2 regions of the Saccharopolyspora karakumensis genome follow, and region 2 is predicted to be linked to the other one. Evidence: riboswitches for the same ligand, from Rfam matches in the RefSeq annotation. Region 2 holds a riboswitch; the other holds the start of a gene.
The links. A riboswitch is a leader RNA that binds a small molecule or an ion and turns the genes downstream of it on or off. The one in region 2 is predicted to bind glycine.
Positions count from the first base shown of each region.

Region 1: it holds a riboswitch for glycine, as region 2 does, so the genes downstream of both, gcvP (aminomethyl-transferring glycine dehydrogenase) here and gcvH (glycine cleavage system protein GcvH) in region 2, are expected to answer to the same signal.

Region 1 covers NZ_SMLA01000062.1:16,076-30,617, forward strand. The annotation lists gene E1202_RS26885 (beta-N-acetylhexosaminidase) at 1-144, opposite strand, end outside; gene E1202_RS26890 (NmrA family NAD(P)-binding protein) at 254-1,108, opposite strand; gene E1202_RS26895 (TetR/AcrR family transcriptional regulator) at 1,224-1,805, shown strand; gene E1202_RS26900 (propionyl-CoA synthetase) at 1,818-3,731, opposite strand; gene E1202_RS26905 (hypothetical protein) at 4,036-4,260, shown strand; gene E1202_RS26910 (CDP-alcohol phosphatidyltransferase family protein) at 4,412-5,107, shown strand; gene gcvH (glycine cleavage system protein GcvH) at 5,191-5,592, shown strand; gene garA (glycogen accumulation regulator GarA) at 5,710-6,177, shown strand; gene E1202_RS26925 (bifunctional nuclease family protein) at 6,573-7,049, shown strand; gene E1202_RS26930 (MerR family transcriptional regulator) at 7,321-7,893, shown strand; glycine riboswitch at 7,977-8,078, shown strand; gene gcvP (aminomethyl-transferring glycine dehydrogenase) at 8,240-11,128, shown strand; gene E1202_RS26940 (HesB/YadR/YfhF-family protein) at 11,213-11,482, shown strand; gene E1202_RS26945 (energy-coupling factor ABC transporter permease) at 11,884-12,552, shown strand; gene E1202_RS26950 (PDGLE domain-containing protein) at 12,549-12,884, shown strand; gene cbiQ (cobalt ECF transporter T component CbiQ) at 12,885-13,652, shown strand; gene E1202_RS26960 (energy-coupling factor ABC transporter ATP-binding protein) at 13,649-14,416, shown strand; gene E1202_RS26965 (class I adenylate-forming enzyme family protein) at 14,482-14,542, shown strand, end outside.
Region 2 covers NZ_SMLA01000001.1:163,719-178,260, reverse strand. The annotation lists gene E1202_RS00830 (multifunctional oxoglutarate decarboxylase/oxoglutarate dehydrogenase thiamine pyrophosphate-binding subunit/dihydrolipoyllysine-residue succinyltransferase subunit) at 1-928, opposite strand, end outside; gene E1202_RS00825 (ABC transporter ATP-binding protein) at 1,517-5,284, opposite strand; gene E1202_RS00820 (ABC-2 transporter permease) at 5,421-6,275, opposite strand; gene E1202_RS00815 (ABC transporter ATP-binding protein) at 6,275-7,255, opposite strand; gene E1202_RS00810 (hypothetical protein) at 7,390-7,902, opposite strand; gene ald (alanine dehydrogenase) at 8,415-9,530, opposite strand; gene E1202_RS00800 (PucR family transcriptional regulator) at 9,707-11,260, opposite strand; glycine riboswitch at 11,371-11,466, shown strand; glycine riboswitch at 11,467-11,559, shown strand; gene gcvH (glycine cleavage system protein GcvH) at 11,612-11,983, shown strand; gene E1202_RS00790 (L-serine ammonia-lyase) at 12,015-13,370, shown strand; gene E1202_RS00785 (MarR family winged helix-turn-helix transcriptional regulator) at 13,526-13,999, shown strand; gene E1202_RS00780 (organic hydroperoxide resistance protein) at 13,996-14,412, shown strand; gene E1202_RS00775 (DUF202 domain-containing protein) at 14,409-14,542, opposite strand, start outside.

The DNA.
Region 1 (14,542 bases), on a different contig from region 2:
CACCGACTCCGGCGCGGGCACGATGGTGTCCATCGCGGAGGCGGGTTCGGCGCTCGCCGGGGTCACGGTTCCAGCAGCCAGCAGAGCTCCGGCGACGACGGCCAGTCCTGCCTTCGCCGCTCTCGATCGTGGTCGTGCGCTCATCGTTGTCGGCTCCATCCTCGGGGGAACGGTGCCCACAAAGGTATAGACCAAAACGGAACCCGGAAGCCTCCGAACGGACGTATCGGACCGGCGGCCGCCCGGCAGCGGCTCACCCGGCGATGCCGTCCGCGAGTCGCTCGGCGACGGTCCGGGGTTCGCGTCCGAGCAGTTCGGACAGGAGCGGATCGGCTTCAGCGAAGTGGCCGGCGCGGGCGGCCTGGTACCAGGTGAGCATGAAACCGGCCACTTCCGGCGACATGCCGCTCGCGATCTGCCCCGCGATCCACTGCTCATCGTCCACGACGACGCGCTCGACGGTGCGGCCGATGAGATGCGAGGCGGTCTCGGCGAGATCGTCGAAGGTGACGGCGGTCGAGGCGCTGAGGGTGACGGGGCCGTCGAGGTGGTGGCCGGCGGCCAGGACCACCGCGGTGCCTTCGGCCACGTCCGCGCGGTCGGTGTAGGGGACGGGGCCGTCGGCCGGCTGGGCGATCTTCCCGGTTCGCGACCACGGGCCGAGCACCTCGTCGAGCGGGCCGTAGGCGGCGTTGCGCAGCGAGGTCCAGCCGATGCCGGAGTCGGCGAGCATCGCCTCCGTGGCGACGTGGATCTGCGACGGCGGGTACGGGTTGCCGGGGGTGGCCGCGTGCTGGCTCGTGTAGATCAATCGCTGGGCACCGGCTGCCGCGGCGGCCTCGATCGCGTTGCCGTGCAGCCTGACGACGTCGGCGATCGGGTCGTTGCCGGACACCAGCAGCACCTGCTCGGCGCCCTCGAACGAGTCGCGCAACGCGGCCTGGTCCTCGTAGGAGCCCTGTCGCACGCGCACTCCGCGGTCGGCGAGGTGACGAGCTCTGCCTGCGTCGCGGACGCTGACGCCGATCCGCTCGGCGGGCACGCGCTGGAGGAGGTGCTCGACGGTGGCGCCGCCCAGCCCGCCGGTCGCACCGGTGACAACGATCATGCTCGCGCCCTTCAGCTCATAAGTTGACCCATGTGGTCAGCTTTGTCCTGCGTCGCCACCGTAGGTAAGCTGACCGATCGGGTCAACTTGTGGGCGCGGTGAGGGAGGTGCGGGAATGAGCGGTGGAGCACCCGCGGGCCCCCGCCTGCGCGCCGACGCCAAGCGCAACGCCGACCAGATCCGGCAGGCCGCGATCGATGCCTTCCGCGGGCGGGGCCTCACCGTGCCGCTGGAGGAGGTCGCCAAGGCGGCGGGGGTGAGCAAGGCGACGATCTTCAACCGGTTCGGCGGACGGATCGGTCTCATCGAAGCCGTCATCGAAGAGGTCGTCGCGGTCGAGCTGCGCGGCATCATCGACCGCACCCGCGCCATCGGCGACCCCTGGGAGCGGTTCGCGCACTACGTCACCGCGATCCGCGACCTGCAGTACCGCCAACCCGCCGCCAACGACGCGATGCTGCAGGTCTACCCCGATGCGCAGAGCTTGCTGGAGATCTGCCGGGTAGCAGGCGAGATCAACGAGGAGCTCATCGAGATGAGCCGCGCTGCGGGCGCGCTGCGGGACGAGTTCTCCGCGGACGACCTCCACGCGCTCCTGCACGACACCGCGCTCGCTCTCAAGCACGGAACCCGCCCCCGCCGGGAGGACTACGACCGCCGCACCACCTTCCTCCTCGACGGGATCCGCGGGCGGTAGCCGTCGCCGGGCCTAGCCGTTCCCGCGCAGCGAGGGGCGGAGCTGGTCCAGGACCGACGGGTCCTCGATCGTCGAGGGCACGGCGGTGTCGCCCCGATCGGCGATCTCGCGCATCGACTTGCGCAGGATCTTGCCCGAGCGCGTCTTGGGCAGCCCGTCGACCACCGCCACGTCGCGGAACGCCGCCACCGGTCCGATCTGGTCGCGCACCGCCGTCACCAGCTCCTCGCGCAGCGTCCCGGCAGAGATGTCCACACCGGACTTGAGCACCACGAAACCGCGCGGCACTTGGCCTTTGAGCTCGTCGTGCACGCCGATCACCGCGCACTCGGCCACCGCCGGATGCGCGGCCAGCACCGCCTCCATCGACCCGGTCGACAACCGGTGGCCGGCCACGTTGATCACGTCGTCGGTGCGGCCCATGACGAACACGTAGCCGTCGGCGTCGACGTAGCCGTTGTCGCCGGTGAGGTAGTAGCCCTCGTAGCGCGACAGGTAGGATTCGCGGAACCGCTCGTCGTCGCCCCACAGCGTCGGCAGCGTCCCCGGCGGCAGCGGGAGCTTCAGGCAGATCGCCCCGTCGGTCTCCGGCGGCAGCGGTTCACCCGCCTGGTCCAGCACCGCGATCTCGTAGCCCGGCACCGGGACCGTCGGAGAACCCGCCTTGACCGGCATCGGCTCCAACCCGCGCAGGTTCGCGCAGATCGGCCACCCCGTCTCGGTCTGCCACCAGTGGTCGATCACGGGCACGCCCAGCTGCGCCGCCGCCCAGTGGTAGGTCTCCGGGTCCAGCCGCTCACCGGCCAGGAACAGCGTCTCCAGGCAGGAGATGTCGTGCTCGGCGAGCAGCCGGCCGTCAGGGTCGACCCGCTTGATCGCGCGCAGCGCCGTCGGCGCGGTGAACAGCGCCTTGACGCGGTGCTGGGCGATGACCCGCCAGAACGCGCCCGCGTCCGGGGTGCCCACCGGCTTGCCCTCGTAGACCACCGTCGTCGCCCCGGTCAGCAGCGGCGCGTAGACGATGTAGGAGTGGCCGACCACCCAGCCCACGTCCGAGGCGGTCCAGAAGACCTCGCCGGGGGAGATGTCGTAGATGTTGGCCATCGACCAGCGCAGCGCGACCGCGTGGCCGCCGTTGTCGCGCACCACGCCCTTGGGCTTGCCGGTGGTGCCGGAGGTGTAGAGCACGTAGAGAGGGTCGGTGGCGGCCACCGGCACGCAGTCGGCCGGTTCGGCGCCCTCGACCGCCTCCTGCCAGTCGATGTCGCGCGGGCCCAGCTCGGCGCGCGCCTGGTCGCGCTGGAGCACGATCACCCTGCCGGGCTGGTGCTCGGTCTGCCGCAGCGCCTCGTCGACGATCGGCTTGTACTCCACGACCCGGTTGGGCTCCAGCCCGCAGGAGGCCGCCACGATCACGCTCGGCCGGGCGTCGTCGATGCGCGCGGCCAGCTCCTTGGGCGCGAAGCCGCCGAAGACCACCGAGTGCACCGCGCCGATCCGCGCGCACGCCAGCATCGCGATCGCCGCCTCAGGGATCATCGGCAGGTACAGCACCACCCGATCGCCCTTGGTCACGCCCTGCGCGCGCAGCGCTCCGGCGAACAGCGCGACCCGGTCGAGCAGCTCGCGGTAGGTCCAGGTCTGCACGACGCCGGTCATCGCCGAGTCCCAGATCAGCGCGGGCTGCTCACCTCGCCCGTCGCGCACGTGGCGGTCCAGCGCGTTGAAGCAGGTGTTGACCTCGCCGTCGGGGAACCAGCGGTACATCGGCGCGTCGGAATCGTCCAGCGCCCGCGTCGGCTCGCGGTCCCACTCGATCGCCCGCGCCGCGTCGAGCCAGAAGCCCTCGCGGTCGGCCAGGCTCCGCCGGTAGTTCTCCGCGTACTCACCCATCGCTGCGACTACCTCCCGCGTCCGCTGTGACACCGCCTGTGTAGTACCCCAGATCGGATCTCGGCGCCAGGGGCTCGCGCCGCCGTTCGGCCGAAACGCGTTCGTCACGAGCGAAAGCGATCGCGTCGAACATCGGCGCTCGGACGAACGGGGGAACGGAGTTCGGTCGCGCTCACACCTGATGCGATTCGGCGACGCCGCCGCGCCGCTGGGCGCTGGGGGCGCGTTTCCGGCGCGACAGTGCGACTCGCAGGCCCCACAATCGGCGACGAGCCGATGGCCGGGCTAACACCGAGGTGTCCCGCGCCGACAAATGAATCGGAGGTGCTACGAACTGATGAGCACGATGGAACCGGCAGAGCCTCCCAGGGCCACAGCGACCGTCGACGAGCCGAACGACCTACCGACCGCGCCGTGCAGCGTGGTCTGGAGCGGCGGCCACTCCTACGTCCGAGAGGGAACCGCGGGCGCCCGCTGGGCGGGCGTGGACGATCGCGGCAGAGCCCGGTTCCTCACCGATGCCGAGTTGCGCCGCCGGGGCTGGAGCCGCACTCGCGGCTGAATCCGCGGTGGTTCTTCCCGCGCCGCAGGCTGTCCCGCCTCAGGCTGGCCGCCAAGTGGGTTGCGCTGGCCATATGAGACCCTGATCGGGTAAGGATGCACAGGTGTGCACCCGTTGCGGGGCAGTGCGCACAACCATTCAGGGGAGGCTCGTGGTGCAGGACGCCGAGCGCACCACGGAAAACACCACGAGCGGGCCGCGGGCCGAAGCGGGGCAGGACCACTCGGGGCCGGCAGACCCCGGTCTGGACCGGATCCGCGAGGTCGCGCGAGACGTGTGGGCGGATCCCTGGTGGACGCTGCCCAACCTGCTCAGCGTGATCCGCCTGGCCGGCGTGCCGGTCTTCCTCTGGCTGCTGCTCGGCCCGCAGGCCGACCTGCTCGCTCTGCTGGTCCTGGTGATCAGCGGAGCCACCGACTGGCTCGACGGCAAGCTCGCCCGCTGGCTCAACCAGTACAGCCGCATCGGCGAGCTGCTCGACCCCGCCGCCGACCGCCTCTACATCGTCGCGACGCTGATCGCCTTCGTGCTGCGCGACGTCATCCCCTGGTGGGTGGCGGTCGCCCTGGTCGGCCGGGACGTCGTGCTCACGCTGTGCCTGCCGGTGCTGCGCTGGCACGGCTACGAACCGCCCGAGGTGCACTACCTGGGCAAGGCCGCCACGTTCTGCCTGATGTACGCGTTCCCGCTGTTGCTGCTGGTGCAGGACGACTTCACGGGGTCCGACGTGGTCCGGCCGATCGCCTACGCCTTCACCGCCTGGGGCGGTGCGCTGTACCTGTGGGCGGGCATCCTCTACCTCGGGCAGGTCATCGCCGCCGTGCGCGGGGCCAGAGCCCGCGCCTGATCCCGGCTCCGCGTCGCCTTGCGGCCTTCGGTGGCCGGTGAATACGCTCGCCGCGCCGATCACTCGGCTCGTTGCAACAGCGGATGAAAGGCGGGACCACCGTGGCGGCCCCGGAGATCAAGTACACCGAAGAGCACGAATGGGTCCAGCCCGTCGGCGAGGACACCGTGCGCATCGGCATCACCGACTACGCCCAGCAGCAGCTCGGCGACGTGGTGTTCGTCCAGCTCCCCGAGGTGGGGCAGCAGGTCGCCGCCGGGGACTCGATGGGCGAGGTGGAGTCGACCAAGAGCGTCTCCGACATCTACGCCCCGGTGACGGGTGAGATCACCGCCGGCAACTCCGCGCTGGAGGACCAGCCGGAGCTGGTCAACTCGGACGCCGCGGGCGAGGGCTGGATGGTGGAGATCCGGCTCGCCGACCCGGAGCAGCTGTCCGGTCTGCTCGACGCCGAGGGTTACCAGAAGCTGATCGACCAGGCATGATCGTCCTGCTCTGAGGCATCCGTGGGATGATGAGGGAGTCGCTCGTCCCGGGGCTGTCCAGGCACGGTACGTTGGGCGCATACTTGGCACGATCTATCCGCGTAGAGGAGAGCTCAGGTGAGCCAAAACAGCGGCTTCGGCGACGTTCCGCCGGAGCAGTCACCGGAGACCACCTCGGTCTTCAGGCCCTTCCTCTCGGAGCCGGAAAGCACCGAGAGCGCGGCCCCGGAACCTGCCTCCGCATCCGGGGTCGATGCGCTGCCGGCGGGTTCCGCCCTGCTGGTGGTCAAGCGCGGCCCCAACGCGGGTTCGCGTTTCCTGCTGGACCGGGAGACCACCAGCGCCGGCCGGCACCCGGACAGCGACATCTTCCTCGATGACGTGACGGTTTCCCGGCGGCACGCCGAGTTCCGCCGCGAGGGCAACGACTTCGTGGTGGTCGACGTGGGCAGCCTCAACGGCACCTACGTGAACCGGGAGCCGGTGGACACCTCGGTGCTCGCCAACGGCGACGAGGTCCAGATCGGTAAGTTCCGCCTGGTGTTCCTGACCGGGCCGATCGATGGGGGCCAGGGCGGCCGCTGAGGCCGTCGAACAGGGCTTTTCAACCCGTCAGCGGGGCGACGCCACACGAGGCGTCGCCCCGCTGACGCATGAGGCAGCTGCGCCGCTCGCGCGCGGATGTCGTCCCCTTCGCCGGGAATTTCCCGGCGCCACGAGCGGTTTTCACAGCGCAGCAGGGCATTTCCGGCGGCTTCGACCGGGCCCTGCGCGGTGTATCGTGCTGGGTATTGCTCAACGACGAGCTCGCCAGCGGTCCGGGCCGTGGGCCCCGACAACAACGACCGCGACGGTGGTGGTCCGCCGGGACCACCGATGGAAGGGCGTGTCCGCCGTATCGCGGGTAGCGTCGGAGGCGTCGGTGCGGGACCCTCGACGGGGATGTCACGCTTCGGCGCGCTGGAGGAGGCGATGTGACGATGAGCAGCGAGATGCGCGTCGTCGGCGTGCGAGTTGAACTACCAGCCAACCAGCCGATCCTGCTGTTGCGCGAGGCCCAGGGCGAGCGCTACCTGCCGATCTGGATCGGGTCGGTCGAAGCGACGGCCATCGCCCTGGAGCAGCAGGGCGTGCGGCCCCAGCGGCCGCTCACGCACGACCTGCTCAAGGACGTCATCGGAGCCCTGGGCCGCGACCTGGAGCAGGTGCGGATCACCGACCTGCAGGAGGGCACCTTCTTCGCCGAGCTGGTGTTCGACGGTGATGTGCGGGTGTCCGCGCGGCCGAGCGACTCGGTGGCGCTGGCGTTGCGCATCGGAGTTCCGATCCACGCCGACGAGTCGGTCCTCGACGAGGCCGGGTTGATCATTCCGGACGAGCAGGAGGACGAGGTGGAGAAGTTCCGCGAATTCCTCGACTCCGTCTCCCCGGAGGACTTCCGCGGCGCCGACACCTGAGGACCGGCGCTACGGGTCCTAGTCCGAACAGACCACACCGGCCCCCGGGTTGCACCAGCAGCCCGGGGGCCGGGTTCTTGCTCCGGCGAACGGGAGCGCGCGCGGCCCGCGCGTCGCGTTGACCCGCCTGCTGAGCGGGCATACCTTCGGACTTACGCGAATTGCCCCGGTGTGATTCAGCCGGTGTACGGCTTCGCGGCCCTGGATCGCAAACGGTCCGGGCGCTGGTGATCGTCGTCGTCGGCTTCGGGCCGGACGAGGGGAGGCAGGCGTGGTGGAGGAAGCAGCGACCTCGGATGCTGCGGAGCAGGGTGAGCTGTTCCCCGACGCCTCTGCCCCGGACGAACTGGTCGGTTACCGCGGGCCGGCGGCCTGCCAGATCGCGGGCATCACCTACCGGCAGCTCGACTACTGGGCTCGCACCAAGCTGGTCGGGCCGTCCATCCGCGGCGCCGCCGGGTCGGGTTCGCAGCGGTTGTACTCGTTCAAGGACATCCTGGTGCTCAAGGTCGTCAAGCGCCTGCTGGACACCGGGGTGTCGCTGCACAACATCCGGGTCGCGGTGGAGCACCTGCGCAAGCGCGGCGTTCAGGACCTGGCGAAGCTGACGCTGTTCAGCGACGGCACCACGGTCTACGAGTGCACCTCCGCGGAGGAGGTGGTAGATCTGCTGCAGGGCGGCCAGGGAGTGTTCGGCATCGCGGTCAGCGGTGCGATGCGCGAGATCAGCGGGACCATCCACGAGTTCCCGGCCGAGCGGGCCGACGGTGGCGAGAACATCGAGTCGGCGATCAACGACGAGCTCGCGGCCCGCCGCCGCGACCGCCAGGCGGAGACCGGCTGAACGACCGGCATCGTCCATGTGTGCGGTAGCCGACATTGATGGTCTGATAAGCCGCGTTGATCGGGTACTCTGAGCGCCATCGCCGACCCCGTGCGGGAGAGTCCGGTCCTGGTCTTGCCAGGGCAGGCGCCGAAGGAGCAACTCTCCCCGACAACCTCTCAGGCCACCTGGACCGCACGGGCGAGATACCTCTGGAAAGCGGGCACACCTAGCGTGAGCCCCGCCGACGGTGCAAGCCCGGTCCGCCGGGTGAAGCTCTCAGGCGTTCGCTCCGCGAACGGGGACAGAGGGGGAGAGCAGCATCCGCTGCCACCCTTTGTTCGCCGCGATGAGTGAGGTTTTGGCGATGACCGACGCGACGCACGACCGCATCCCTCTGGCCGCGCTGGAGCACGGCAGGCCGTTCGCTGACCGCCACGTCGGGCCGATGCCCGCCGAACTGGCCCGCATGCTCGACGTCATCGGCGTCGGCTCCCTGGAAGAGCTCGGTCAGAAGGCCGTCCCGGACACCATCCGCGAGGGCGACCTGCAGCTGTCGCTGCCGGAGCCGGCCACCGAGACCGAGGCGCTGGCGGAGCTGCGCGACCTCGCCGGTCGCTGCACCCCGCACACCGAGATGATCGGCCTGGGCTACTACGGCACGGTCACCCCGCCGGTGATCCTGCGCAACGTGCTGGAGAGCCCCGCCTGGTACACCGCCTACACGCCCTACCAGCCGGAGATCTCGCAGGGCCGGCTGGAGGCGCTGCTGAACTTCCAGACCGTGGTCGCCGACTTGGCCGGGGTTCCGGTCTCCAACGCCTCGATGCTCGACGAGGCCACCGCGGCGGCCGAGGGCATGACCCTGGTGCGCCGCGCGGGCAAGTCCAAGTCGCCGCGCTTCCTGGTCGACGCCGACACGCTGCCGCAGACCATCGCGGTCATCGAGACCCGCGCCGAGCCGCTGGGCATCGAGGTCGTGGTCGCCGACCTGACCTCCGGTGAGCTGCCCGAGGGCGAGTTCTTCGGGGCGCTGCTGTCCTACCCGGGTGCCTCCGGGGCGGTGCGCGACCACGAGGCGCTGATCGCCGCGATCCACGAGCGCGGCGCGAAGGTCGTCGTGGCCACCGACCTGCTGGCGCTGACGCTGCTGCGCGCGCCCGGCGAGATCGGTGCCGACGTGGTCGTGGGCAGCACCCAGCGCTTCGGCGTGCCGATGGGCTTCGGCGGTCCGCACGCCGGGTTCATGGCCGTAGCCAAGGGCCTGGAGCGGCAGCTGCCGGGCCGCCTGGTGGGCGTGAGCGTCGACGTCGAGGGCAACCAGGCGTACCGGCTCGCGCTGCAGACCCGCGAGCAGCACATCCGCCGTGAGAAGGCCACCAGCAACATCTGCACCGCGCAGGTGCTGCTGGCCGTGGTCGCCTCGATGTACGCGGTCTACCACGGTCCGGACGGGCTCAAGGCGATCGCGACCCGCGCGCACCGGATGGCCAGCGTGCTGGCCGAGCAGCTGCGCCGCGGCGGTGTCGAGGTCGTGCACGCCGAGTTCTTCGACACCGTGGTCGCCAAGGTCCCCGGCAAGGCCGACGAGGTGCTGGCGGCCGCGCGCCTCGGCGGGGTGAACCTGCGCCGCGTGGACTCCGACCACGTGGGCATCAGCTGCGACGAGACCACCACCCGCGCGCACCTGGCCGCGGTGTGGGAGGCCTTCGGCGTGACGCCCGGTGACGTCGACCGGCTCGACGTCGAGACCGACGACGCGCTGCCGGGCGCGCTGGCCCGCACGTCGGAGTACCTGACGCACCCGGTGTTCCACACGCACCGCTCCGAGACCTCGCTGCTGCGCTACCTGCGGCAGCTGTCGGACAAGGACATCGCGCTGGACCGCAGCATGATCCCGCTGGGCTCGTGCACGATGAAGCTCAACGCGACCGCGGAGATGGAGCCGATCACCTGGCCCGAGTTCTCCTCGCTGCACCCCTTCGCGCCCGCGCAGGACGCCGAAGGCCTGCTCAAGGTCGTCTCCGACCTGCAGGAATGGCTCGCGGAGGTCACCGGCTACGACGCGGTCAGCCTGCAGCCCAACGCGGGCAGCCAGGGCGAGTTCGCGGGTCTGCTGGCCATCCGCGCCTACCACCACAGCCGTGGTGAGGCCGAGCGCGAGGTGTGCCTGATCCCGGCGAGCGCGCACGGCACCAACGCCGCCAGCGCCGTGATGGCCGGGATGCGCGTGGTCGTGGTCCGCTGCGACGAGCAGGGCAACATCGAGATGGACCACCTGCGCGAGCTCGTCGGCAAGCACGCTCAGGACCTCGCCGCGATCATGATCACCTACCCGTCCACCCACGGCGTCTACGAGGACACCGTGCGGGAGGTCTGCGGGCTGGTGCACGACGCGGGCGGCCAGGTCTACGTCGACGGCGCGAACCTCAACGCGCTGATCGGACTGGCCCGGATGGGCAAGTTCGGTTCCGATGTCTCGCACCTGAACCTGCACAAGACCTTCTGCATCCCGCACGGCGGTGGCGGTCCGGGCGTCGGCCCGATCGGCGTCCGCGAGCACCTCTCGCCGTTCCTGCCCAACCACCCGCTGCAGCCCGCCGCCGGTCCGGCCACCGGTGTCGGCCCGATCAGCGCCGCCCCGTGGGGCAGCGCCTCGATCCTGCCGATCTCCTGGGCCTACGTGCGGATGATGGGCGCCGACGGCCTGCGCCGCGCGACCCTGACCGCGGTGGCCGCCGCCAACTACGTGGCGCGGCGGTTGAGCGAGTACTTCCCGGTGCTCTACACGGGTGCGGGCGGCCTCGTCGCCCACGAGTGCATCCTGGACCTGCGGCAGATCAGCAAGACCAGCGGCATCACCGTCGACGACGTCTCCAAGCGGCTCGCCGACTACGGCATCCACGCGCCGACGATGTCCTTCCCGGTCGCGGGCACGCTGATGGTCGAGCCGACCGAGAGCGAGAACCTCGCCGAGCTGGACCGCTTCTGCGAGGCGATGATCGCCATCCGCGCCGAGATCGACAAGGTCGTCGCAGGGCAGTGGCCCGCCGACGACAACCCGCTGGTCGGTGCCCCGCACACGGCGGCCAGCCTCGCCAAGGAGTGGGTCCACGCCTACTCCCGCGAGGAGGCGGCCTACCCGCTGGGCACGGACGCGATCAAGGTGTTCCCGCCGGTCCGGCGCATCGACGGTGCCAAGGGCGACCGCAACCTGGTCTGCTCCTGCCCGCCGTTGGAGGCGTACCAGGGCTGAGTCGGCGGGTCGGTTTGCGCGTCCGGTCGCGACGATGACACGGTGGCCTCTTCAACCGACCGGCTCCGAGAGGAGTTGAGCACCATGCTCACCATCAGTGAGAGCGCCGTTGAGGTCATCAAGCTCGTCCTCGTCGGCGGCGACTCTCCGGCCAGCTCGGGCTTGCGCATCGCGCCGGCCGGACAGGGGCTGCAGGCGTCGATCGCCGAGGAACCCCAGGAGGGCGACGAGGTGATCGAGGAGAACGGCGTCCGGATCTTCCTGGAGAAGGAGGTCTCGGAGCTCCTGGGCGACAAGACCCTGGACGCCGAGAAGGACAGCAACGGCGAACTGGCACTGGCCGTGCGGGACTGACCTCTGCAGGTGATTCCGCGTGGCCGTTTGGTTGGCGGTGCGGGTGGCGGGACCTCAGACGCCGTCTGGGGCCGGGCGCAACTCCTGATGTATGCCGCCAATACACGGCGTCGCGGCGTCGTCCCCAGACGACGTCTGAGAACCCGCGGCGGTGCGGGTTGCGAGGGCGGTCTTCACGCCTCGCGGCTTCGCCGCTCGCACGACCTCAGAACGGACTCTTGAGCCGTCGACCCGGGTGTTGCGCCCGGGTCGACGGCTTTTTCGGGCTTGAGTGCGAGGAGGACCTCTTGCCAGGACCTGGTGATAGCGGGTGATCGGCAACTACCCTTGACCGGCGGTTGTTCCACCGGGGAGCACCGGTTCGCAGGAGAGGAAGTCCAGTGCCGACCACGACGCTCGCCATGCACATGAGCGACGGGCTGCTCGACGCCCGCACGGCGGTGCTGTTCGCCGTCGTGGCGATAGCCGGCCTGTCGGTGGCGCTGGTGCGCGCGAGGGCCGATCTGGACGACCGCACGGCCCCGATGGCCGGTCTGGTCGCGGCGTTCGTCTTCGCCGCGCAGATGATCAACTTCCCGGTGCTGCCGGGCGTGAGCGGGCACCTGCTCGGCGGTGCGCTGGCCGCGATCCTGGCGGGCCCGTGGGTCGGAGCGCTGTGCGTGGCGATCGTGCTGGTCGTCCAGTCGCTGCTGTTCGCCGACGGCGGCCTGACGATGCTCGGCGCGAACATCACGAACATGGCGTTGATCGGCACCGCCGTCGGCTACCTGGTGGCGCTGGCGCTGCGGAAGCCGGCCACCCGCAGCCGGGCCGGGCTGCTGGCCACCGCGTTCATCGCGGGGTGGGTCAACACCGTGCTCGCTTCCTGCGGCTTCCTCGTCGAGTACGCCATCGGCGGCGCCGCCGGGTTCGACCTGGCCACGGTCTCGGTGGCGATGATCGGCGTGCACGGCCTGATCGGCCTGGGCGAGGGCCTGATCACCGCCGCCACGGTCGGCGCCGTCGCCTCGGCCCGGCCGGACCTGGTCCACCTGTTGCGCGGTGCCCGGCGCGAGGAGGTCGCCCGATGAAGCGCTTTCTGCTGATCTTCGCCCTGGTCGTGCTCGCCGTCGCCGGGGGAGTGGCCTACTTCGCCGACTCTGACCCGGACGGTCTCGACGCCGTCACCCAGCGGGGATGCGCGGTGGTGCAGACCGAGCGCGGCGAGTCGCTGGAGGGCAACTGCATCGCCCAGCACACCGGCGACCACGCGCTGGCCGACGGCCCGCTGGCCGACTACGCCGTCGGCGGTGACGAGAGGTTCACCGGTGTCGCCGGGGTCATCGGCGCGGTGGTCACCCTCCTCGCGGCAGGTGGGTTGTTCTGGGGACTGCGTCGTCGCTCCGGCTCGGAGGAGGCGTAGGTGGGCACCGGGCACGCCGACGCCCTGCACCTGCCGGGTGACACGGCGATGCACCGGCTCGACCCGCAGGTGAAGATCACCGCCGCGTTCCTGCTGGTGCTGTGCGTGGTGGCCACGCCGCGCGAGATCTTCTGGGCCTTCGGCGGCTACGCGGTGCTGCTCGCCGCGCTGGCCGCCGTCGCGCGCATCCCGCCGCGCTGGCTGGCCGCGCGACTGCTGATCGAGGTGCCGTTCGTGGCGCTGGCGCTGCTGCTGCCGTTCACCGCGGGTGGCCCGAGCACGCAGGTCGCCGGTGTCGCGCTGTCCACCGAAGGGCTGCTGGCCGGGTTCAACATCATGGCCAAGGGCACGCTCGGTCTCGGGACCTCGCTGCTGCTGGCGGCCACCACCGCGCCGCGCGAGATCGTGCTCGGCCTGCAGCGGCTGCGCGCGCCGAAGCTGGTGATCACCATCATCACCCTGATGCTGCGCTACGCCGAGGTGATCGTCGCCGAAGCCGGCCGGATGCGGATCGCGCGGATCTCCCGGGGCCACGACCCGAGGTTCCTGTGGCAGGCCGGGGCAACCGCGCGCGGCGTCGGCAGCCTGTTCATCCGCTCCTACGAGCGCGGCGAGCGCGTGCACCTGGCGATGCTCTCGCGCGGGTGGGAAGGCGAGATGCCCGAGCTGGAACCGGCTCGCCGCACCTCCTGGAAGAGCTGGAGCACGGGCTTGGCCGCGCCCGCCACCGCGGCCCTGGTGCTGGGGGTGTCGTTGTGGACGGCGTGAGCGAGCAGCCCGCCGGGACCCGCGAAGCGGTGACCGCGCCCGCGCTGGAGATCACCGGTCTGGCGCACGCCTACCCCGACGGGCATCGGGCGCTGCACCACGTCGACCTGCGGGTCGAGCCGGGGGAGCGGGTCGCCGTGCTCGGCCCCAACGGCGCGGGCAAGACGACGCTGACCCTGCACCTCAACGGCGTGCTGCGGCCCACGTCCGGGAGCATCTCCGTGGGCGGGCTGCCGGTGGAGACCCGGCACCTCAAGGAGATCCGCCGCCGCGTCGGCCTGGTCTTCCAGGATCCCGACGACCAGCTGTTCATGCCGACCGTCCGGGAGGACGTCGCCTTCGGGCCGGCCAACTTCGGAGCGCGCGGCGTCGAGCTCGAGCAGCGCGTCCACGAGGCCCTCGACGCGGTCGGGATGACCGAGCACGCCCACCGCTCACCCCTGCACCTGTCCGGGGGCCAGCGCAAACGCGTCGCGCTGGCCGCCGTGCTGGCGTGCCGCCCGGAACTGCTCGTGCTCGACGAGCCCTCGGCGAACCTCGAACCGGTCGCGCGCCGCGAGCTGGCCGAGGTGCTGCTCGCCGTGGGCGGGACGACGCTCATGGTCACCCACGACCTGCCCTACGCGCTGCAGCTGTGCCCGCGCAGCGTGATCATCGACGACGGCCGGGTGGTCGCGGACGGTTCCACCGCCGAGCTGCTCGCCGACGAGGAGCTGCTCGCCGAACACCGGCTGGAACTTCCGTTCGGGTTCCGCGTGCCGTGACCGCTTGACCCCCGCCATCCGGCGAGTGACCGTGATCACGGTCCGCGCGACGGGGAGGTCAGGCGATGTTCGACAGGTCCGGCATCGAACGCGACGAACGGGGCATCGCCCACTACTCCGGGTTGG
Region 2 (14,542 bases):
AGGTGGACGTCAGCGTCACGATCTTGCTGATGCCCATGTCGACCAGCGTCTTCTCGCTGGCGCCCTGGAACTCGGCGGGGTAGTCCATCGCGCCGACGCCGATGATCGCGCTCTGGCCCTTGGTCAGCCGCGGCACCGAGTGGTTGGTGCCCGACGGGCCCGGGTTGGTCAGCGAGATCGTGGTGCCGGAGAAGTCGTCCGCGGTCAGCGCGTTGCTGCGCGCCTTGCGGATGATGTCCTCGTAGGCCTGCCAGAACTGGTAGAACGTCATGTCCTCGCAGCCCTTGATGGAGGCGACCACGAGGTTGCGCGAACCGTCCTTGCCCGGCATGTCGATCGCCAGGCCCAGGTTGATGTGCTCCGGCGTGACCGCTGCGGGCTTGCCCTTGGCGTCCTCGCCGTAGTGGCGGTTCATGTTCGGGAAGTCCTTGACCGCCCGGATCAGCGCGTAGCCGATCAGGTGCGTGAAGGAGACCTTCCCGCCCTTGTTCCGCTTGAGGTGGTTGTTGATGACGATGCGGTTGTCGAACAGGAGCTTGGCGGGCACCGCGCGCACGCTCGTCGCGGTGGGAACCGTCAGCGACTGGTCCATGTTCTTGGCGATCGCGGCCGCAGCACCGCGCAGGGTCTTCACATCGCCCTCTGCCTGGGGCTGCTTGACCGGGGCGGCCTTGGCGGCCTGCTGCGGAGAGGGCTTCGGAGCGGCGGCGGGCTTGGCCGCGGGTGCGGCGGCCGCCTGCGCGGGCGCCTGACCGTTGGTCTCACCGGCGCGCGTAGCCGTGGCCGTCGGTGTCGGCGGCGCCGCAGTGCCGGCCGCAGCAGCGGTGGCGGTGTTCTCGTTTGTAGCCTGACCCGACTTGTAGTCGGCGAAGAATTCGTGCCACGCCGAGTCTACGGAAGTGGGATCTTGGAGGAACTTCTCGTACATCTCCTCGATCAACCACTCATTGGGGCCGAACTGTGACGCGGGGCTGCTGGACACGGCTGGCGTTCGCCTCGATCCATATGCTCGTGATTTACAGACACACTCGGGTACCAGGCTAGCCGCCCGATTCGCGAGGTTGACACACAGGACGGCCGTTCGGCTGATCGACTCTCATCACAGAATCGATCAGGGTCCTCAGGCCAGCGGGGATGTGTCCCCGTTCGGGCCATCCGACCGAACATCAACCGCTCCTGGTGTGGTTCGTTCGCTGATCAGCGCCGCTTGGCGCTACTCCATACGGGTTGTCGTACACGTCCATTATGGCGTTTCACCGACACGCTGTGTTCCCAACTGGTAGCAGGATCGGCTCGCATCGCGGGATCGACCCCGCGCGGTCGACCTCAGCGCCCGTTTTGCCTGGTCGGCCACGCCGACGAGCGCCCAACCGGCTTCGTTGCGTGCACGGGGCGACACGGGGCGTGGCGATCGTGACAGAAAAGTTCCCTTCCTCACACCCGTCGGCGACCTCGAGCTGTCATGAGCGCAACGTTCCCGCCGGGTGGAGGAGATGAGAGGAAGGGTCCCTTCCTCTCACGCGATGTTGCTCGTCTCCGCGGCGTCGTCCACCGTGCCGCCGTGGACGTCGGCCGCCCGCCACAGCCGGGCGTAGTACCCGCGACGGGCCAGCAGCTCCTCGTGCGCGCCCTGCTCGACGATGTGCCCGCCGTCGACCACCACGATCCGGTCCGCGCGGGCCGCCGTGCCCAGCCGGTGCGCGACGACGAACGTGGTGCGCTGCGCGGCGAGCCGATCGCTGGCGGCCACCACCATCGACTCGGTCGCCGGGTCCAACGCGGCCGTGGCCTCGTCCAGCAGCAGCACGTCGGGGTCGACGAGCTGAGCCCGAGCCAGCGCGACCAGCTGGCGTTGACCCGCCGACAGCCCTCGGCCGCGCTCACCGACCTCCTGGCGGAAACCGTGCGGCAGCATCGAGATCCCCGGAAGGGCTCCCACCGCGCGGGCGGCCGCCTCCACCTCGGCCGGCCCGGCGTCGGGACGGGCGTAGGTGATGTTGTCGGCGACGTCGCCGGTGAACAGGTGACCTTCCTGCGGCACCACCGCCAGCCGCTGGTGGAACGCCGCCAGGTCGTAGTCGCGCACGTCCGTCCCGTCGACCAGCACCGCGCCCTCGGAGACGTCGTAGAACCGCGCGATCAGCTTGATCAAGGTCGACTTGCCCGCACCCGTGGCACCCACCAGCGCCACCGTCTCGCCAGGCCGCACCCGCAGGTTCACCTCCCGCAGCGCGTACTGCTCGGTGCCGGGGTAGCGGAACGACACCGACCGCAACTCCACCTCGCCGCGGAACCGCTCGGGCACCTCCACCGGTTCGGCGGCGGCGGGCACCGACGTCGGCGTGCGCAGCAGGTCGCCGATGCGCTGCAAACCCACCCGGGCCTGCTGGTATCCGTCGAAGACGCCGGACAGCTGCTGCACCGGTGAGAAGAACAGGCCCAGGTACAGCAGGAAAGCGACCAGCACCCCGGCCGTCAGCTCACCCGAAGCGACCCGCGCAGCACCGACCCCCAGCACGGCCGCCTGCGCGATCTCCGACAGCAGCGCCACGAACGGGAAGTAGGTGGCGATGTAGCGCTGCGCGCGCAGTCGCGAACGCCGGTAGGCGTCGCTGCGCTGCGCGAACACCTTCGCCGCGTGCCCCTCGCGGCGGTGCGCCTGGGCCACCCGCATGCCGGAGACGTTCTCCTGCAGATCGGCGTTGACGGTGCTGACCCGTTCCCGCGCCTCGGCGTAGGCGGTGGAGGAGACCCTGCGGAAGATGATCGTGGCGACCACCAGGACCGGCAGCACCGCCATCGCCACCAGCGCCAGCGACGGGTCGGTGATCATCAGGGCTCCGGCGATGCCCACCAGCGTCAGCACGCTGACCACGAACGTGGCCAGGCCCGTCTGCAGGAACGTCGACAGCGCGTCGACATCGGTGGTCATGCGGGTCATGATCCGCCCGGCCAGCTCCCTCTCGTAGAAGTCCAGCCCGAGCCGCTGCAGGTGCGCGAAGCTGCGCAGCCGCAGCACGTACAGCAGGGTTTCGCCGGTGCGAGCGGTGATCACCGTCTGCAGCTTGATCACCAGCCACCCGCCGGCGACCAACAGCCCCGCCACCCCCGTGGCCAGCCACAACGTGTTGAGGTTCGCCGTCCCGACACCGCTGTCGATGCCGTGCCGCACCAGCGACGGCAGCAGCACCGAGGTCAGCGCGTCTCCGGCGACCAGGGCGATCGTCAACAGCAGCCCCCACCGGATCGGCCGGAGCAGCCGCGCCAACCGGAACTCCGGGTCCGGCGCGGTGGGATCGGTCCCCCGCACTCGAGGCAGGTCGCGGGTCGGCGGCAGACCGCGGATCCCCTCCACCAGCTCCGGCGTGGGCGGAGCCGACGTGGTGCTCATGCCGTGACGGCCCGCGGAGGCCACCACGGGGCCTCCGGCCGACCACTCGGCCGGCTGCTCCTGCGGCCACAGCTCCGGGGTGACGCCGTCGGGGGAGACCTCGACGTGCTCGTCGTGCGGGTCGTCGATCGTTTCCCCCGGCCCCGCCAGCAGCGAGCGGAACAGCTCGCACCGCTCGCGCAGCTCAGCCTCGGTGCCGACGTCCACGACGCGCCCTTCGTCGAGCACGGCGATCCGGTCGGCCAGCGCCAGCGTCGAACGCCGGTGCGCGATGAGCAGCGTGGTGCGCTGCGCGGTGACCGAACGCAGCGTGTCGTGAATGGCGGTTTCCGTCGCCGGATCGACGGCCGACGTCGCATCGTCGAGCACCAGCACCCTGGGGTTGGACAGCAGCGCCCTCGCCAGCGCCACGCGCTGACGCTGGCCACCCGACAGCGTCAGCCCGCGTTCGCCGACCGCCGTGTCGTAGCCGTCGGGCAGGCCGGTGATGAACTCGTGCGCCTCCGCACCCTTGGCGGCGGCGATCACGTCGTCCTCGCTCGCATCGGAACGCCCGTAGGCGATGTTGCCGCGAATGGTGTCGGAGAACAGGAACGCTTCCTCGAAGACGACCCCGACCGCGCTGCGCAGCGAATCCAGCCGCAGATCGCGGAGGTCGAAGGTCTCTTCGGTGTCGGTGGAGCCGATCGCGATACGCCCCGAGTGGACGTCGTAGAACCGGGGGAGCAGCAGCGACACCGTCGATTTGCCCGAGCCCGCCGGCCCCACCAGCGCGACCGTCTCGCCAGGGCTGACGCGCAAGGTCGCCTCCTGGAGCACCGGCTGGTCCCGGGTGTAGCCGAAACCGACCTCGTCCAGCCGGACCTCCAGCGGCCCTTCGGGCAGCGAGCGGGCGTCGGGCCTCTCCCCGACCTCGGGCTGCGAATCGGTGAGCTCGTGGATGCGCTCCACCCCGGCTCGTGCCAGCTGGGCCTGGATCATGACGCTGGAGAGCATCCGGGCCGGACCGGACAGCATCGCCACGTAGCCGGCGAATGCGACGAAGGTTCCCAAGCTCACCTGGCCCTGGAACACCAGCCAACCGCCCAGACCCAGCACGCCCACCTGACCGGCGGCGGGCAGCGTCGCCAGGCTCGCCGCGGGAAGGGATGTCATCCGGGCCGCGCGCAGCCGCTCGGCGAACAGCCGGCGAGCCCGCGATTCCAGCCGGCCGATCTCGCGCTCTTCCTGGCCGAAGCCCTTCACCACGCGCACGCCGGTGACGGTCTCCTCGACGTGCTGGGCGATGTCGGCCGCGCGCTGCTGAGCCGACCAGGTGGCGGGGAACAGCTTCTTCTTGCTGCGCGCGGTGACCACGGCGATCAGCGGTGCCACGACGAGCGCCACCACGGTCAGCAGCGGCGACAGCCACAGCATCGCCGCGATCGCGAAGACCGCCAGCACCGCTGTTCCGGCCGCCAGCGGCAGCATCGACAGCAGCGAATGCACGAGCTGCAGGTCGCTGATGGAACGCGACACCACCTGCCCGGTGCGCAGCGCGTCCTGCTTGCCGCCGTCGAGGCGCTGCATGGCGGCGAACACCGCTCTCCGCAGGTCGTGCTGCACGTCCAGCGCCAGCCGGCCCGCGCTGTAGCGGCGGACGAAGGCGGCGGCGAACCGGAACACGCCCAGCACCAGCAGCACGATCACGATCCACCACAACCGCTCGGTGCTGCGCGCCACGGCGTCGTCGACCGCGAGCTTGGTCAGCAGCGGGACCAGCGCCTCCAACCCCACCGCGGTCACGGAGGCGCCCATCGCCAACACCAGTGCGACCGGGTGGCGCCGACAAGCGGCGAAGAGGCGACGGATCCAGCTGCCGGAGGAACGGCCGGGATTCTCGGAGTCGCTCACCCCGCCAGGTTAGGCCTCGGCACCGACGGTGCAGCACCACCGATCCTGCGGTGTGACCGGCGCCAACGGGTGAGGAAGGGAACCTTCCTGCCATTTCGGTCGACGCGGCGCCCGGCTGGCAGAAAGGTTCCCATCCTCACGCCACGTCGCGCCGCGCGCCCACGAACCAGCCGCCGGCCACGAACACCGCGGTGTAGCCGAGGAACGTCAGCAGGCTGGCCCACCACGGGTGCCCGTAGCTGCCGCCGAAGAACAGGTGCAGGAGTTCGAACGCGGTGCGCGGAGTGTTCGGCTCGTTCGGGCCCGCGACCGCGGAGACGAACAGCGGCACCGCGAGGTTGGACACGATGCCGTTGCCCGCCGAGCCCGGCAGGTACGGCTCGATCCCGGACATGGGGGTGTCGAGCAGGCTGAACGACAGGATGAACTCGACCACGAACTTGTAGACCAGCGGCACGATGACCACCAGCACGGCGTTGGCGATCAGAGCGCCGAAACCGACCCCGAGCAGCGTCCACAGCAGCATCGACAGCACGCCCGCTCCGCCGACGCTGAGCCAGCTGCTGAACCCGCCGAAGTTGCTCATGTCGTGGCCCGCGCCGAGCAGGGCACCGAGGCTGGCGAACAGCACGTTCGCGAGCCCGTAGAGCACCCCGACGCCTGCGCAGGGGATCAACTTGGCCCACAGCACGGAGCTGCGCGGGTTGGCGGTGAGGTACGTCGTGGTGATCGTCTTGGCGCGGAACTCGCTGGCGAAGGTCATCGCGCCGAACAGCAGCGCGAAGATCGTGCCGAAGTTCGTCGACAGCGCCACCGACAGCAGGCCCAGCGGAAGCGACGCGCTGAACTCCTCGACCATGTCGATGATCCCGCCGAACGCGGTGCCCAACCACCCGGCGGCGAACCCCAGCACCACCACGGGGATCAGCAGCGCCCACCACAGGCTGGTGGTGACGATCTTCCGGTACTCGGCCTTGATCAGCCCGATCATCACACGCTCCCGCCATTGCCCGGTTGTCCCGGCCCAGCCCACGTCTGCGATGCGGGCGGGGCGTAGTGCGGGAGTCCCGCGTACTGACCCTGGGTGAGGTGGAAGAACAACTGCTCCAGATCGACCCGCTCGTCCTGCATCCCGTAGAGCGCGACCCCGGCCTGCAACGCCAGGTCGGCGACCACGCGGGAATCGGCACCGAAGACGGCCAGCCGCCCGTCCGGGAGGTATTCGACCCCGTAACCGGCTGCCTGGACCTCGGCGACCAGCACGTCGGGGGAGTCGGCCTGCACCAAGGCTCGGGACTGCTGCGCGGCGCGGAGCTCGTCGATGTGCCCGTCGTAGACGCACCGGCCCTGGCTGATGATCACCAGCCGGTCCACGGTGTGCTCGATCTCGCGCAGGAAGTGGCTGGACATCAGCACGGTCCGGCCCCCGGCGGCGAAGGCCTGCAGGAAGCCCCGCAGCCACGCGATGCCCTCGGGATCGAGCCCGTTGGCGGGTTCGTCGAGGATCAGGATCTGCGGGTCGCCGAGCAGCGCGGTGGCCAGTGCCAGGCGTTGCCGCATGCCCAGCGAGAACCCGCCGGTCTTGCGGTCTCCGGCGGCGGCGAGCCCGACCAGCTCCAGCGCCCTGTCGACCTGGCCGTCGGGGATGTTCATGGCGGCCGAGTAGCAGCGGAGGTGGTGCCGGGCGGTGCGGCTCGGGTGGAATCCGTGCGCGTCGAGCACGGCGCCGACGACACCACCGGGGTTCGGCAGCCGGTTGAACGGCAGTCCGTTGATGGTCGCGGTGCCCGAGGTGGGCGTGACCAGGCCGAGGATCATGCGCAGTGCGGTGGTCTTGCCGGCCCCGTTCGGGCCCAGGAAGCCGGTGACGGCCCCGGGCTGCACTGTGAAGCTGAGGTCTTGCACCGCGTGCACGGGCCCGAATCTCTTGTTCAGCCCTTGCACGTGGATGCGACCGCTGCCGTCGTGCACACGCCCTCCCACGTCCGGTCACCCGTCAGTGTGTCACCCCTGATGGCTCCATCCTGCCGGACAGGTGGGGCCGTGAAGGTGTGGTGTCGTGGCCGCTGCGGGTCGCGGGTGCCGGATGCGGGGGAGTCAGCAGGTCAGGCGCGTTCGACCACCGCTGCGCGGTAGATCCTGCTGTGGTCGGTCTCCAACCGTTCGGCCAGCGGCGGTGGGGTCGTGGGCGCGGTCGTGAGGTCGGGGCGGATGAACTCGTCGGTGTCCCAGTCGGAGGGCCCGGGGCCGGTGGCGGACACGATCGGCTCGGGGATCACCGCGACCGCGGGTTCGGGATTCCGGGGGAGGTGGGACCCGGTTTGGCGGCGAAGCCTGGCGCGGCGTTCCGATGATCCGGAGCGCTCGGTGATCAGCTGGTGGTGCGCGGCCTGCCACACCTTGCAGGGCCAGGGTCTGCGGCGCAGCGTTCCCCGGCAGGACGGGCAGCGCCCGTCGGAGTCCGGCTCGTGATCGTCTAACAGGGTTCGAAGGGCTTCGGTAAAGCGATACAGCTCGGTTCGGGCAATCGGTAGCAGCACTTCGGGGGCGTCTTCGCCCATCACTCGGTCCAGGGCGTCGAGCCGATCGAGAACCGCCTTGCGCAGTGCCGTGTCCATCACGTTTTTCTCCCACCCGTCAGCGCGTTTTCCTGCATCGAAGTTTCCGCCGGAGAACGACGGATCATCCGTCACCCGCCGTTACTCCGATGGGTGACATCGGCATCGCGGGTTCACGCCTGCACGGGCACCCGACGAGACTCACCCCATCGAGTGGTTATCGATTCGGCTGGCAATTGGCGGCGAAGTGCTCGCTCACGTCGTCGGCAAACCGGCGATCTTCCCCTACACTGAGAGTGGCGGCCTGCTCCCGGTGACCCCCAGGCTGGTTGAGCGGGCCGCCCCTATTTTGCCTTTTCGCGGTGAATCCGATTCCTGGAAGGGCGAATTGCGCTGCATTCGCCACTTCGGTTACCGGCCAACCAATTCGAATTGGAACTCGGTGCAAGTTTCCGACCGGGGCCGTCGCTGTTGATGTGCGCAGGGAACCTTCCTGTCACAGCACAGCGGGCGGACCGCGAGGAAGGGAACCTTCCGCGCAGCCCGCCCGCTCACTCAGGCGCCGAGAGACCTCAGCCCAGGACGCTGCTCAGCGCCACCGAGGTGCGGTCGTGCGCCTCGGCGACGGCCTTGTTGACCAGGTCGCCCGCGTGGGTGTTGAGGCCGCCGGCCAGCGCGGCATCCGCGCGGCACGCCTGCTGCCAACCGGCGTCGGCGATGCGCAGCACGTAGGGGAGCGTCACGTTGGTCAGCGCGTGCGTGGACGTGGTGGGCACCGCGCCCGGCATGTTGGCCACGCAGTAGAAGACCGAGTCGTGCACCCGGTAGGTCGGGTCGTCGTGCGTGGTCGGCCGGGAGTCGGCGAAGCACCCGCCCTGGTCGATGGCGATGTCGACCAGCACGCTGCCGGCCTTCATCTCCGAGACCAGGTGGTTGGACACCAGCTTGGGAGCCTTCGCGCCGGCGATCAGCACCGCGCCGATCACCAGGTCGGCAGCGCGAACCGACTGCTCGACGGTGTAGCGGTTGGACGCGACCGTGCGGATCTGGCCGTGGAAGTCGCGGTCGATCTCGCGCAGCTTGTCGACGTTGGTGTCCAGCAGCTCCACCTCGGCACCCATGCCCAAGGCCACCCGAGCCGCGTTGAGGCCGGCGACCCCGCCGCCGATCACCACGACCCGCGCCGGGTGAACCCCGGGAACTCCGCCGGGCAGCACACCACGACCGCCGCTGGGCGCCATCAGCGAATGCGCACCCACCAGCGGCGCCAACCGCCCGGCGACCTCGCTCATCGGCGCCAGCAGTGGCAACCCGCCGTCCCCGGTCTGCACGGTCTCGTAGGCGATGCCGGTGATGCCCGAGGTCAGCATCGCGTCGGTCAGCTCAGCGGAGGCGGCCAGGTGCAGGTAGGTGAACAGCACCTGGTCCCGGCGCAACCGCGGGTACTCCTCGGCGATCGGCTCCTTGACCTTGAGCACGAGGTCGCCTTCCGCCCACACGTCGTCGGCCGTGGCCAGCACCTTCGCGCCGGAGGCGAGGTAGTCCTCATCGGGGATGGAGGAGCCGGCACCGGCTTCCGCCTCGACGAAAACGTCGTGACCACGGGCGGTCAACTCGTGCACACCGGCTGGGGTGATCGCGACCCGGTACTCGTTGTTCTTGATCTCGCGAGGCACTGCGATCTTCACCGTGGGGTCCTTTCGTCGTGTGGAAACAACGATCGGACGACGTGACGCACAGCGCATCATTTCCACGGCATGAGATTGGGCAGGGGTGTTTGTGCCACCAGCACAACGTGCGTGCTCGCGGGCAGGGCAGAAGTGGCAGATCGGTTCCCATGCCCGCGCTCGCCGCGGCGCCCGGCTCAGCCGTGCTGCGCCCAGCGCTCCGCCAGCAACTGCACCAGCAGCGCGGACCGGACGTCCGGGTCGTCGAGATCGACCTCCACCAGCTGGCCGATACGCTTCATCCGGTACCGGAAGGTGTTGGGGTGCACCCGGAGCTCGCGGCTCGCCTGACGTGGGTCTCCCGGGTGCCGCAGCCAGGCGTGCAGGGTCGCCTGGTAATCGGTGCCCTGCCCGCGATCGTGCTCGCGCAGCACCGCCAAGGGACCCAGCGCGGCAACACCGGCGTCGGTGGCGGCGCCGGCCATCCGGCTGAGGACCAGCAGGTGCCACAGGTCTTCGTAGACCGCGACGGGCTGCCGCACCAATCCCGTGCGCAGCATCCCGATCAGCTCGTCGGCCTGGGCTCGGGAGCCCGGGATGTCGGTGACCGCCACGGACGTTCCCACCGCGACGAGCGGGCGAGGGGACAGGTCGTGCGACAGCAGCGCCTGCCGCAACTCCGGCCAGCCGCCCCCGCGCGCCCGGTCGGGCACCAGCGCGTAGAGCACCGTGCCGATCTCGGTGACCAGCGGCCGTCGTCCGATGCCCCGCGTGATCCACTCCCACATCGCCAGCCGCTGTCCCTCGGCCGGTTCGTCGGAGGCGGGCATCTCGATCGCGATGACGCGGTGCTCCTCGTTGGGCACCGCCAGTTCACTGGCCGCCGCGCGCCACCCGTCGCCGCCGTCGAGCAGCAGCCGCACCTGCTCGGCCGTCCTCCGACGCTGCACGTCGGCGACCGCGCGCCAGCGCAACAGCTGCAGCGCCACCAGCGGTGCCGTGTCGGCGAAGGCGGTCGCGCGCTCCTCCGAGACGGGGCCGGGCACCACCGCCCACATCGAGCCGAGCAGTTCGCCGCCCATCCTGATCGGCATCACCAGGCGCGGCAGCGTCCCGTCCTGCTGGGCGGGCACGAAGATCGCCGAACTGCCCTTGGTGAGCTGCCGGAACGTGCCGCGGGCGCGGAACTTCGCGAGCACGTCGTCCGGTTGCTTGCGACCCATGATCGTGGAGACCCGCGCCGGATCGGTCAGGTCCTGCCGGGCTGAGTACGCCAGCACCTGCGAATGGGCGTCTTCGAGGGTCACCGGCGCGTCCACGACGTCGGCGACCGCGTCGGCGAGCCGGAACAGGTCCGCGACACCGATGCCGCTCTCCTCCGCCTGCCTGATCCCGCCCGCCAGGGCCGCGCGGATCAGCCACACCAGCTGCGCCCACGCGGTGCCCGGACGCACCTCCACCAGCGCCACGTCGGCGCCGCGCACGGCTTCCACGACAGCGGCCTCAGCGGACACCGGTGGCTTGAGCAGCACCGCGGCCGCGCCCTGCTCACCGCAGTCGCGCACCAGCCGCACCGCCTGCTCGACATCGCCGATCCCCACCCCCAGCACCAGGTCGCCGCCGGTCGCCCTCGTGGGCTGATCGGGTTCGGCGATCACCACGTCGCCGGCGACGGTGTTGGGTTCCGGGCTGAACACGGTGCGCAGCAGGGCCGGGCCCACCCGCTCGACCAGCGCCCGGATGTCGAGCATCGAAGGGTCCTCCTCGACCAAGGACGTGCCGGCGGAGATCACATGTCCATTGACAGTCTCGCTGGCCCGTTTATCGTTGCTGAGCAAGCCGACAATCGCATACCGGCCATCGACCCCGTGCGGGAGAGACCCTGCCAGCAGTGCAGGGCGCCGAAGGAGCAACACTCCCCAGCAAACTCTCAGGCACCCATGACCGCTCGGGCGAGGCAACTCTGGAAAGCGTCCGTCACCGACGGGCCACCCACGGTGCAAGCCGCTCGCGCGGCGAAGCTCTCAGGTTCCGCAACAGAGGGGGAGGCCCAGCCGAAACCGGGGACCAGCGTCCCTTCGAACAGCTATGGAGCCTCCCTCATGTCGCTTCCCGCGAACCTGGCCTACACCGAAGAGCACGAGTGGATCGAGGACCGCGGCGAGGTCGCGCGCATCGGCATCACCGAGCACGCCGCCGGCGCCCTGGGTGACATCGTCTTCGTGCAGCTCCCCGAGGTCGGCGACCAGATCGAGTCCGGCCAGGCGTGTGGCGAGCTGGAGTCCACCAAGTCCGTCAGCGACCTGTTCGCGCCGGTCACCGGCGAGGTCGTGGCCATCAACGAGTCCGTTGTGGACGACCCGGCCGTGGTCAACGCCGACCCCTACGGCGAGGGCTGGCTGATCGAGGTGCGCGTGACCGAGACGGGTGCGACCCTCACGGCCCAGCAGTACTCGGAATTGATCAACGAGTAAACGCGGAGCCCGGAACGAGGCGAGACGATCAATGACGATCAGTGTCTTCGACCTGTTCTCGGTGGGGATCGGCCCGTCCAGTTCGCACACGGTGGGGCCGATGCGCGCAGCGCAGCGGTTCACCGCGAAGTTGCGGGCGAACGGGACCATCTCCAGGGTCAACAGGGTCAAAGCGGAGTTGTTCGGTTCCCTTGGCGCGACCGGTCGCGGTCACGGCAGCCCGAACGCGGTCCTTCTCGGGTTGGAAGGGCATCGCCCCGAGTCGGTGGATCCGGTGGCCGGCGCGCAGCGCGTCGACGAGATCGACAAGAGCGGGTTGCTGCGGCTCGGCGGTGATCACGTGCTGTCCTTCACCAGTGCGCGAGACCTGGTGCTGCACCGGCGCAAATCGCTGCCGGAACATCCCAACGGCATGCGCTTCACCGCCATCGGCAACGACGGGGGTGAGCTGGAGTCCGCGGTCTACTACTCGGTGGGCGGCGGCTTCGTCGTGGATGAGGACGCGGTCGGCGCCGACCGGATCAAGGCGGATGACACAGCGGTTCCCATGCCCTTCAGCACGGGTGCCGACCTGCTGATCCGCAGCACCGAGTCGGGTCTGCCGATCAGCGGGGTGATGCTCGCCAACGAGTTGTCGTGGCGGGAGGAACCCGCGGTGCGGGCGGGGCTGCTGGACATCTGGCGGGTGATGCGGGAGTGCGTCGACAACGGTTGCCGCAACGCCGGTGAGTTGCCCGGCGGCTTGAAGGTGCGCCGGCGGGCGGCCGAGTTGGCCGCGAAGCTGACCGATCAGGACGATCCGCTGGAGTGGGTCACCCTGTTCGCGCTGGCGGTCAACGAGGAGAACGCCGCGGGCGGGCGCGTGGTGACGGCGCCGACCAACGGTGCGGCGGGCATCGTGCCCGCGGTGCTGCACTACTATGCGCGGTTCGTGCGGGGTGCCGATGAGGACGGCGTGGTGCGCTTCCTGCTCACGGCCGGGGCGATCGGCGTGCTGTTCAAGGAGAACGCGTCCATCTCCGGCGCGGAGGTCGGCTGCCAGGGTGAAGTCGGGTCGGCGTGCTCGATGGCCGCAGCCGGTTTGGCCGAAGTGCTCGGCGGCACGCCGAGCCAGGTGGAGAACGCCGCGGAGATCGCGATGGAGCACAACCTGGGGCTCACCTGCGATCCGATAGGCGGTCTGGTGCAGATCCCGTGCATCGAGCGCAACGCGGTCGCCTCGGTCAAGGCGATCACCGCTGCCCGGATGGCGCTGCGCGGCGACGGCACGCACTTCGTGTCCCTCGACAAGGTCATGAAGACGATGCGGGAGACCGGGCGCGACATGAAGGACAAGTACAAGGAGACCGCACGGGGCGGATTGGCCGTCAACGTCATCGAGTGCTGAGCAGCGGCCCGAAGTGAGGATGGGAACCTTCCTGTCATCACCTCGGGCCGTTTCGCTGCGCTGACCTGCGGAATCAAATCTCATGCGATCAACCGCGGGGATAGGCATGCACAATTCAGTTGTGCACAACTGAATTGCGCGCTACTGTTCGTCTCGTGACGACGGAATCGGGATCGACGCTGGACCGGCTGCTCTGCTTCGCGCTGCACAGCGCGTCGCGGGCTTTCACCAACCTCTACCGGCCGTTCCTCGACGAGGTCGGCCTGACCTACCCGCAGTACCTCGTGATGCTGGTGCTGTGGGAGCGCGAGTCGCTGACGGTCAAGGAACTGGGCGGCCTGCTCCGGCTCGATTCGGGAACGTTGTCGCCGCTGCTGAAGCGACTCCAGACCCGTGGGCTGCTCGTCCGCACGCGCAGCGAGACCGACGAGCGGTCCGTGCGCGTCGAGGTCACCGGCGAGGGGCGTGCGTTGCGGCAGCAGGCGCGCGACATCCCGCAGCGGATGGTCTCCGCCACCGGGATGGACCTCGGCGAGGTCGAGCAGCTGCGCTCCACATTGGAAAACCTGACGACCACGTTGAACGACGCGGCACGCCGGGTCACCGAGAATCGGGAGACGAAGCGATGACAGTTCTCTACACGGCGGAGGCCACCGCGACCGGCGAAGGTCGCAGCGGACGCACCCGCACCTCGGACGGCTTGGTCGACCTCGAACTGGCCATCCCCAAGGAGATGGGCGGCCCCGGTGGCGCCACCAACCCCGAGCAGCTGTTCGCGGCCGGTTACTCCGCCTGCTTCCACAGCGCCCTCCAGCTGGTCGCCCGCAAGCAGAAGGTCGACATCGACGGCTCGTCGGTCACCGCCGAGGTCGGAATCGGCCCGAACGGAGACGGAGGCTTCGGCCTCAACGTCTCCCTGCACGTCGAACTGCCCGGTGTGCCCGAGGAACAGGCTCAGCAGCTCGCCGAAGCCGCGGACGCGGTGTGCCCGTACTCCAACGCGGTGCGCGGCAACATCGGCCTCGAAGTCCGCGTCGCCTAAGCGAACAGCACGTACACCGCGCCGGTCGCCCCGGCGAGCATCGCCAGCACCGCTGTCGCGGCGGGCAAAGCCCCGCCCGGCAGCGGTGCTTTCGCGCGAAGACGTCGATCGCTGCGCTGATGGCGCCGCC